Regions from separate parts of the Paenibacillus hodogayensis genome, predicted to be linked through region 2. Evidence: predicted binding sites of a transcription regulator. Region 2 holds the regulator's gene; the other holds the start of a gene.

What was found. The regulator LexA, encoded in region 2, represses DNA repair genes until DNA is damaged. The targets are predictions, from matches to a motif close to CGAACATATGTTCG.
Region 1: the regulator LexA is predicted to act here: its motif matches at 2,900-2,913, upstream of ABD796_RS26960 (ImmA/IrrE family metallo-endopeptidase).

What each region holds. Positions count from the first base shown of each region.
Region 1 covers NZ_BAAAYO010000013.1:171,210-175,532, reverse strand. The annotation lists gene ABD796_RS26980 (hypothetical protein) at 1-330, opposite strand, end outside; gene ABD796_RS26975 (MarR family winged helix-turn-helix transcriptional regulator) at 485-991, opposite strand; gene ABD796_RS26970 (CcdC family protein) at 1,158-1,643, shown strand; gene ABD796_RS26965 (hypothetical protein) at 1,836-2,258, opposite strand; gene ABD796_RS26960 (ImmA/IrrE family metallo-endopeptidase) at 2,245-2,877, opposite strand; gene ABD796_RS26955 (helix-turn-helix domain-containing protein) at 2,981-3,367, opposite strand; gene ABD796_RS26950 (hypothetical protein) at 3,602-4,234, shown strand.
Region 2 covers NZ_BAAAYO010000006.1:234,737-239,059, reverse strand. The annotation lists gene glnA (type I glutamate--ammonia ligase) at 1-69, shown strand, start outside; gene ABD796_RS12215 (hypothetical protein) at 405-587, opposite strand; gene lexA (transcriptional repressor LexA) at 726-1,346, opposite strand; gene ABD796_RS12205 (LysM peptidoglycan-binding domain-containing protein) at 1,534-1,953, shown strand; gene ABD796_RS12200 (DUF896 domain-containing protein) at 2,093-2,299, shown strand; gene ABD796_RS12195 (hypothetical protein) at 2,314-2,826, shown strand; gene ABD796_RS12190 (HAD family hydrolase) at 2,852-3,643, shown strand; gene ABD796_RS12185 (1,2-dihydroxy-3-keto-5-methylthiopentene dioxygenase) at 3,728-4,270, opposite strand.

The sequences.
Region 1 (4,323 bases), on a different contig from region 2:
CAGCGGAGCGAAGAACGGGATCAGCGCCACAGCCAGCAGCGGAGCGGCCTGGATGCGAATGAAGTGAATGATGCCCAGCGCCATGATGCAGGTCAGCAAAAAGGCGACGGAGCTCGGGTGGAGAGCGTTCAGTGCGCTACCCGCCGCCGCGACCGCGATGGCCGCGCCGACCAGCTTGACGGTCTCGGTCTTTTGCAGATTGCGGCTAATGAAGAAATAGCTGAACGCTCCGAGCGACGGGTAGAAGCACATTTTCAACAGGCCAAAATGCGAAGAAAGCCAGTAGGCGACAAGCAAATAACCGCATATGACAGACGATTTGATCCACATGGGCTAGGGAAGGGCCTCCGTTCTAATGGAAATCGGCACGCGCCTCAAGCTTCCGAAGGCGGGTGAACGATCGCTTGAATATGTGAAAGTTACCGTAGATTATTGTAAACCTTAATGCTTTTTCAGGTCAATGCCTATGCTCAGAATTGACGCGTCAATCCGATATCGTTCCGGAGCTTGTCCCGTCGGGCTTCTCCTCTTGCGCTTGCCGGACGGCCGTCTGCCCGTGGCGTTTGACATTATCGTACATATGCGTCAGCAGGCGGCGCAGCAGCAGCTTGTCTTCGTCGGAAAGGCCTTCCAGCGCTTGGGCTTCGCTCGCTTGCAGCGCGGCGCGCACTTCCTTGACCGCACTCCGCCCTTTGTCTGTCAAGTAAACGCGCGAAACGCGCTGATCCTGCGGATCGGTCCTCCGCTCGACGAGGCCGTTTTTGACCATCCGGTTCAGCATGACGGTCACGGTAGCCGGCTTTACCAGCATCTTCTCGGCCAGCTCGTTCTGACGCAGCCCGTCGTTCCGCGACAGCGCGAACAGAAGCGGAGGCTGCCCGGGGTGCACATCCTGGTCTTTGAGCGATAGGTGGGAGTTATAATGGTGCTGCCGCATCAGGCGGGCGATTAAGCCCATCAGGGGAATCTCGGGGTTATTCGTGGGTTCCATGCGCAAGCTCCTCCGTTTTATCGTACATAGGGGATCTATCCGAATGATGCAGCGGACTAAGAATACCGTAAGAGGAAGAGACGGCGTTGTCAAGCGCAGGTCAGCCGGAGTAAGATAAGGGAGTGTCCTTACCGATGTTCGTGATGAAACCGGAGGTGTGTTCGAGGTGAATCTTTCATGGCTGCCCCAACTGGCCTCGATTGCGGTCGCCCTGGTCGTAGGTGCGGTCATTATTACCGTACGCCTGAAGGCGTCGTCCAAGCCGACCTCGTTCAAAAAAATTATGATTCCGCCGCTCGGTATGTCAACCGGGTTTGCGATGTTTGCGTACCCGCCGACGCATGTGCCCTGGCTGTGGGCCGCAGCCGCGCTGCTGGCCGGCGTATTGTTTTTCTCGTACCCGCTTATCTTGACCTCGAAATTCGAGGCCAGGGGAGGCCAGGTGTATATGGTTCGGTCAAAGGCGTTCGTCTTCATCATTATCGCGCTGCTGATCGTTCGCCTGCTGCTGCACGACCTGGTCGAACGGGCGGTGACGATTCCGCAGACGGGTGCGCTTTTCTTCCTGCTCGCCTTCGGTATGATCGTGCCTTGGCGACTAGCCATGCTGCGCCGGTATCGGGTTGTCCTGGCGGCTCTCGGCAAAGCGTGAAGGCGGCATTGTCGATCTTGGGGAGGCCGTTCGCAAAACGGGGAGCCTCCGCGGGGCAATGGATAGCCGCAAGCAGGGAATAAGAAGGGAAAGGCCGCGTACCCGGACGCGGGAACGAGGGCTGTAACGGTTTTCCGCGAGAGGCGGACCGCTGCAGCTCTCTTTGCTGTTTCTTTTTGCCCAGGCGGCGAACTACCGGAAACGCACGAGTGGCGCATGCTTGTCGTTGGCGATGACCGTGTCGAGTACTGCGGTGATGCGAATATTCTCGGTCGGAGCCATAATCGGCGGGAAAGCTTCGCCGGGCACGCGCAGCAGCGTAACGTCACCGTTCCAGTAAGCTTCGCGGATCATGTAGTCTTCTTCCTGGCGGATGAGCGCAATCTGGCCGGACGTATGCAGCGCGGCTTTCGTACTGAACAGCAAATAGTCGCCCCGCTTCACCCCGAGCGATTCCAGGCCTTCGTCGTCGAGCGAGAGGGCGAATAACGCGTCCGAATAGCCGCTGATCGACAGGTGGGGGCGGTAGGCGAGATCGGACGATTCCATGTCCAGTCCGAACCATTTTCGCGTATAGCCGTCGGTGACGACAGGTATGATTTTAGTCGGATTCATCGCGGTCCCCCATGTAGCCGATCACGCCGCGCTCCCGGCAAAACAGCATATGCGAGCGGCCGGTCGGCACGATATAGTCGATCCCTTTGCGGCGTTTGAACAGCTCCTCGGCGTGAAAATGCGCGGTCAGCCTCTCCGCAATTTTGTTTGAGGTGATTTGCCGGGTATGCCGCTTCAGCCGTTCCTTGGCAAACTCGGGCGCTACCCCGAATTGGGAGGCGACCGCCGCAACCGCCTCGGACTCGAGCTTGGGCAGCTCCGCGTCCAGCAGCATGAACGTCGGAATGCAGAACTGGTAGGCAAAATTGACCGCCTTCGTCTCCTGAAAACGGATGAACGCCTCGCTGATGGTCAACTGGTTTCCTCCATGATGGAGCACGTGACACAGCTCGTGGCCGAAATCCTGCCACTGCTCCTGCCGCGACAGCCGGCTGTCGAGCACGATGGACTGGAGACCGGCCCGGTCGATCGCCCGGCTGGCGAAAGGCGCATAATGCAGCCAGATGCCGAGATGGGAGGCGATCGTCTCCGGATCGAGCTGGTGCGCCTCGCGCATATTCATAGCCCGGTACAGCCGTTCGATCGATTGCTCCAGCGGCGTGCTCTGGTAGTTGTACATCATTCGATCCCCTTTCTTCTATAGAATGTATGTTCGTATCGAAGGTGAAAAGAAACGCCCGGCTAAAGACGACGGACGAATAGGATCACTCTGCATGCTCCGCTTACTCTCCTTGCTTGTCGCCAGGCCTTCGGCCGGCTTCCCTCATCTTAATAATCTCCCAAATTTTGCGCAGCTCGTCGCGTCGTTCCTCCGGCGCTTCCAACAGTTCCTTGAACCAGATACCCAGTTCCGGGTCCTCCCATTCGCCGGCTGCGGGCGGATTGTTCGTACCGCTCGGATCGCCAGAATGGCCGCCGTTCTGGCCGACCAGCGTGTCCATACTGACGCCGAACATATCGGCCAGTTGGCGCAGCGTATCCAAGGAAGGCTCGCGATAACCCGATTCGTATCCCGCATAGGTGCTCTTGGCGATCCCGAGCCGATCGGCCACCGCTAGCTGGGACCAGCGTTGTTGTTTGCGAAGCTGTGTGATTGTCTCGCCGATCATCCGGGACCACCTCCGTTCCGCGACTCGCCTAAGAAGCCTTGGCGGTTTTTCTCTCTTTAATAATCGCACAACGCGAACTTTTTTTCAATATATTAGGCGAAATTTGCAAAAATAAGCTTGAAAAGTACGCGAATCGCGTACATAATAGGAAATAGGAACAGACGTTCCGGTTTCTGGATGGGAGCTTTGGACGCGATAAGCGTATTTTTCAAATATCGAAAGGGGCTGGCGCGGATGAACAAACCGACCTTGGAGCAAATCGACTATTATCGGGACGAGGTGTGCAGCCGTTGTCCCGGGAGCTTATGGGGGGCAAAAAGCATTTGCCGGGTGCATCAATGCTCGATAGGCGAAATCGAAGCTTGCCCGCAATGGGAAGCGAAGGATGCCGGCGCGGCAGCCGCCCGCCACGACCCCTATCGGCCTTCGGCCAAAACGGAAGATATGGAGTTGGTAGAGGAAGAGTTGAAAGATTATCCGTGGATGGTGCGGGAGATCGATCGGCTGCGCGATCTGCTGGAGCATGTCGGGGGGAGCATGACGGGTTTGTATGGATTGGACGGGGCGATGCCCAAGGGGAAGGGACGTTACACCGATTCGGTAAACCGGGAGGCGCAAAAGCGCGAGAAGCATTGGAGCCGGCTGAGGCAGTTGGAGGCCAAGGTGACGCGGCTCGAAACCGCTGCCGAGCGGATAGCCGACGACCGTCAGCGGACGGTGCTGGAATGCATCATGGAAGGCCAGCGGATGAATCACATCGCCCGTCATATCGGGGTATCTCGACAAAGGCTGCATGAGCTGAAAATCGAGCTGGTCCGTTTTCTCGCCAAAGAGATTTTCGGGGATGACCGCAAAGGAATCTCGTAAGCGAAAGGCCGATTTTCCCGGTTGACACATCCGACAAAACGGACAAGCTCGACAGCAATTGATCGAACATATGTTCTTGTTTTATAATC
Region 2 (4,323 bases):
ATCGAGTGGGACATGTACCGCACCCAGATTCACGCTTGGGAACGCGATCAGTACATGACGTTGTACTAAGAGCGGAAACCTTTATCGCATAAGCAATAGCGGGGGGATCCTTTTGGGGCATGCTACCGCATTCAAGACCTGTCGCAGGTGGGGCCCCTGAATGCCACCACCATTGTTCCTTTCGAATCGCGAGACTCGAACTAAATTAAGCAGCCCTTGAAAAAAGTGCCTCCACGCTACGGAGGCGCTTTTTTTCACTTGGACGAGGCAGACATGATCGCTTCGACGTCGTAAATTCGTAATACCGTAACCAAAGGAAGGCTATTTCTGGCTAACATTTTGTGCTGCGAACGATAGGGCTCCTATCCGTATAGGGCATTCGTCCAAACCATTTCGATTTTCGCTCATACTATGTGATTGTAGTTAAAAAGAAGGTAGGTGACAAAATGTCTGATGTTGGTGGATTCGGCGGCGGCTTCAGCTGCGGAGGCGGCGGGCTGTGGACGAGTACGGGCGTTATCCTTGTTCTCTTCATCCTTCTGGTAATCATTTCGAGAGCGTTTATTTAATCGCAGCCCGCTGTACATCAGTACCCCCTGCCATGCTTATGGCAGGGGATTTTTTAGTTGGAAAGAGTCCGCGGTGTTGTGGGAACGAACCCGCAGGCTTCCATCCATATAAAAACAGCCCTCCCGATTCGATGCGGAGGGCTGCTTGCTGTTGTCTCAATGAATATCGCGGAACAGGCCGATCACTTTGCCGAGAATGGTGACGTTACGAAGCCGGATCGGGTCCATGGCCGGGTTTTCCGGCTGGAGCCGGATATGGTCGCGTTCCCGGTAGAACGTCTTCACGGTCGCTTCGTCGTCCTCGGTCATCGCCACGACGATATCTCCGTTGTTCGCGGTCGGCTGCTGCTTGACAATGACGTAATCGTTATGGTGAATGCCGGCATCGATCATGCTTTCTCCGACAACCCGCAGCATGAAGACGTTATGATCGCCTACGAAGTGGCTGGGAAGCGGGAAATATTCCTCGATGTTCTCGGTTGCCGTAATCGGCACCCCGGCGGTAACTTTCCCGATGAGCGGGACGCGCGCGATAGAGAAAGAGAAGGCGGACAACGAATCGTCATGTCCCAATATCTCGATCGCCCGGGGCTTCGTCGGGTCCCTACGAATGAGCCCTTTCCTTTCCAGACGGTCCAGATGGCCGTGAACCGTGGAGCTGGACGCAAGCCCTACGGCTTCGCCGATTTCCCGCACGGAAGGGGGATAGCCTTTATCGCGCACTTCGTTCTTAATAAAATCGAGTATCGCTTGTTGGCGATTGGAAACCTTGCTCACGATCATCACTCCAATACGGACATGTTATATTGGGTAAATTATACCACAGAACCGGAGTTCGTACAAACATAAGTTCGATTTTTCCCGATAAAATACGAACATGCGAACGCTTGTTCGAAAATCATTGACGCGAATATACGTTCGTGTTAATCTGATACCAGAACAAGTGTTTGGGGAGGTAATTCCAATGTCCAACTCTTTTATGTACATTCCAAGCGATTTCCATCGCAGCACTCATACAGCCGCCGGCTCCGCGGCGGGCCGGTCTCGTACCGTTTCCCGTCCGTCTTCGAACCGTTTCGAAGCTGTCCGGGCGGTCGTCGTCCGCCTCAAGGTGCGACTGCTGGCGGCCGCCGCAGCGCTTCTGTTGTGCGTCGGCATTGCCGCCGTGCTTTCCGCCGTGATCGGCGACGGCGAAGTGCAGGCTGGGGCTATTCGAACGTACGAACATGTCGTCGTTCAGCCTGGCGACTCCTTATGGTCGATTGCGGAGGGCCGCGCCAAGAAGAGCGAGGATATACGCGTTTATATCGAAAAGCTGAAGAAGGTTAACGGCTTGTCCTCGTCTGCCGTTCGCGCCGGCCAGGTGCTGCAGCTGCCTCAATAAACGGATATTTCTCCATCCTATCGAAGGCAATCGATTCCCGCCCGGACACGCTCCGGGCTTTTGCGCGTTTGCTCCGCTTTCCTTGACAATCGGCTCGGAACCATGCAAAGTAGAAGTAACCGACACAAGGAGGCCGAACATGATTACCGAACAAATGATTGCCCGCATCAACGAGCTTGCCAAAAAGGCGAACACCGTCGGCTTGACGGACGAAGAGCTGGAAGAACGCAACGAATTGCGCAAGCGGTATATCGATGCGTTCAAAACGTCGCTCCGGGCGCAGCTTGATTCGATCGAATTCGTGGACGGCGACCAAGGGGCCGGCCCTGATAAAAAGCCTCATTAGAACGGAGGAGCCGCATGTCCCGAAAATGGGAACGCATGGTGCAAAAAAACAGCAAGGATATTAACAGCCGCCGGAAGAAAACCGGTCATACACCGATATCGGTGTCGGCACAGGAGCAAATGGATGTCTACAAGGGAAGAAGCTGGTTTTTGCCCGCTCTGCTTGTAGCCTGTTCGCTCTTCTTCGCAATCGTCTCGGTCATGCTGTACGAATCGCAGTCGTTGTACTGGATTACCGTACTCGGCTACATGGTGCTGGGGGTCATGTACTTCTTGCGCAGACCGTATATCAAGATCGGCAAGCAAAAGCTCGCCACCCGGCGCATGGGCATGGATAAAGTGTTCGGAGCCGATGAGATCGAATCGATCTCGGTGCAGAGCGGGAGCGTGGCGATTCAGCTGAAAGGAAAACGGACGCGCTGGGTATTGTCCAAGTTTCAGAGCTTGTACGACATACCGGCTATTGCTGCGCGGCTGAAGAAGTTCGCCGAACATAACGGAATCGCTTATAAAGAAGAAGCGGCTTAATGGGGATAAAGGGGAGAAACGGTTCATGGCTATTCAGGCAATCCTGTTCGATTTGGACGACACGCTGCTGTGGGACGACCGCAGTGTAAAAGAAGCGTTTCAGGCGACCTGCGCCGCCGCCGCCGAGCGGTATGAAGGACTCGATCCGGCCTTGCTGGAGGAAGCCGTACGTAGGGAAGCGCGCGCGCTGTACGAATCGTACGAGACGTTTCCGTTTACGAAGCAGATCGGCATCAATCCGTTCGAAGGGCTGTGGGCCCGGTTTAGCCAAGGCGAGCAGGAGGAATTCCGCAAGCTGGAGAAGCTGGCGCCTGGCTACCGCAAAGCGTCTTGGGCGAGAGGGCTCAAGGCGCTCGGGGTAGACGACGAGGAGCTTGGATTTCAGCTCGGAGAGCGATTCGGGGCGGAGCGCCGAGCGCGGCCGATCGTCTATGAAGAAACGTTCGAGGTGCTGAACGATTTGAAAGGGAAGGTCCAGCTGTTGCTGCTGACGAACGGCTCGCCGGATTTGCAGCGGGAGAAGCTGGACGGGGTTCCGGAGCTTGCCGGCTATTTCGACCATATCGTGATTTCCGGTTCGTTCGGCCAAGGGAAACCGGCGGCTTCCATCTTCCATCATGCCATGGAGCTGCTCGGCATCTCGCCGGACCAAGGCTTGATGGTCGGAGACAAGCTGACCACGGACATCCTGGGCGCGAACGGAGTCGGCATGAAGTCGGTATGGATCAACCGTCACGGCGTATCCCGTTCGGACGAGATCGTACCCGCCACGGAAATTGTCAGCTTGCGTCAAATCCGCGGACTCGCCGGTTTATAGCACAAACGGCTCTACACAAAAGCCCGACGCTTTCCTGAGGAAAGCGCCGGGCTCGTTTCGTGCCAGTAGCGTACAATATGAAAATCAGGCTTTTTGGAACGCGGGGTCGTCGTACGGATGCGCGATCCAGCCTTCGGTTTCGATAAAGAGGCGGACGGCGACGATTTTGCGGTTTTCCATCAGCGTGAAGAAGTGGGCTTTGTTCTCGGGAACGGAGATGACGTCTCCCGCCTCCAGCTCGACATCGAAATATCCGACGTCCTCGCTGCCTTTAATGATAAAGATGCCTTTGCCCGCCGTAATGGCGCGCACTTCGTCCTCCGTATGGGTGTGCACCTGCTCGAATTTCTTCAGCAGCTCGTTCAGGTTCGGGGTGGCGTCGGACAAAGCGATCAAATCCCACGTTTTGTAACCGCGGCGGCCGGCGAGATCGCGAATTTCGGCATCGAACGTGTTCAAAATTTGCTGTTTTTCCTCGTCGGACAACACAAACTTCTCCTGCAGTTCGGCAGGAAGCTTGGTCGGGTTCCAGTGCTCGTAAAGCACCTCTTGGTTTTCCAAAAACGACTTGACGTTGTCTTCGCCTTGAATGCGTTCGTTCGTATTGCGGATGCGAATTTCAGCCATAGCGCTCCCTCTCCTCTTTCCGTAAAGGAATAATTGCTTATTAATAGGTATTA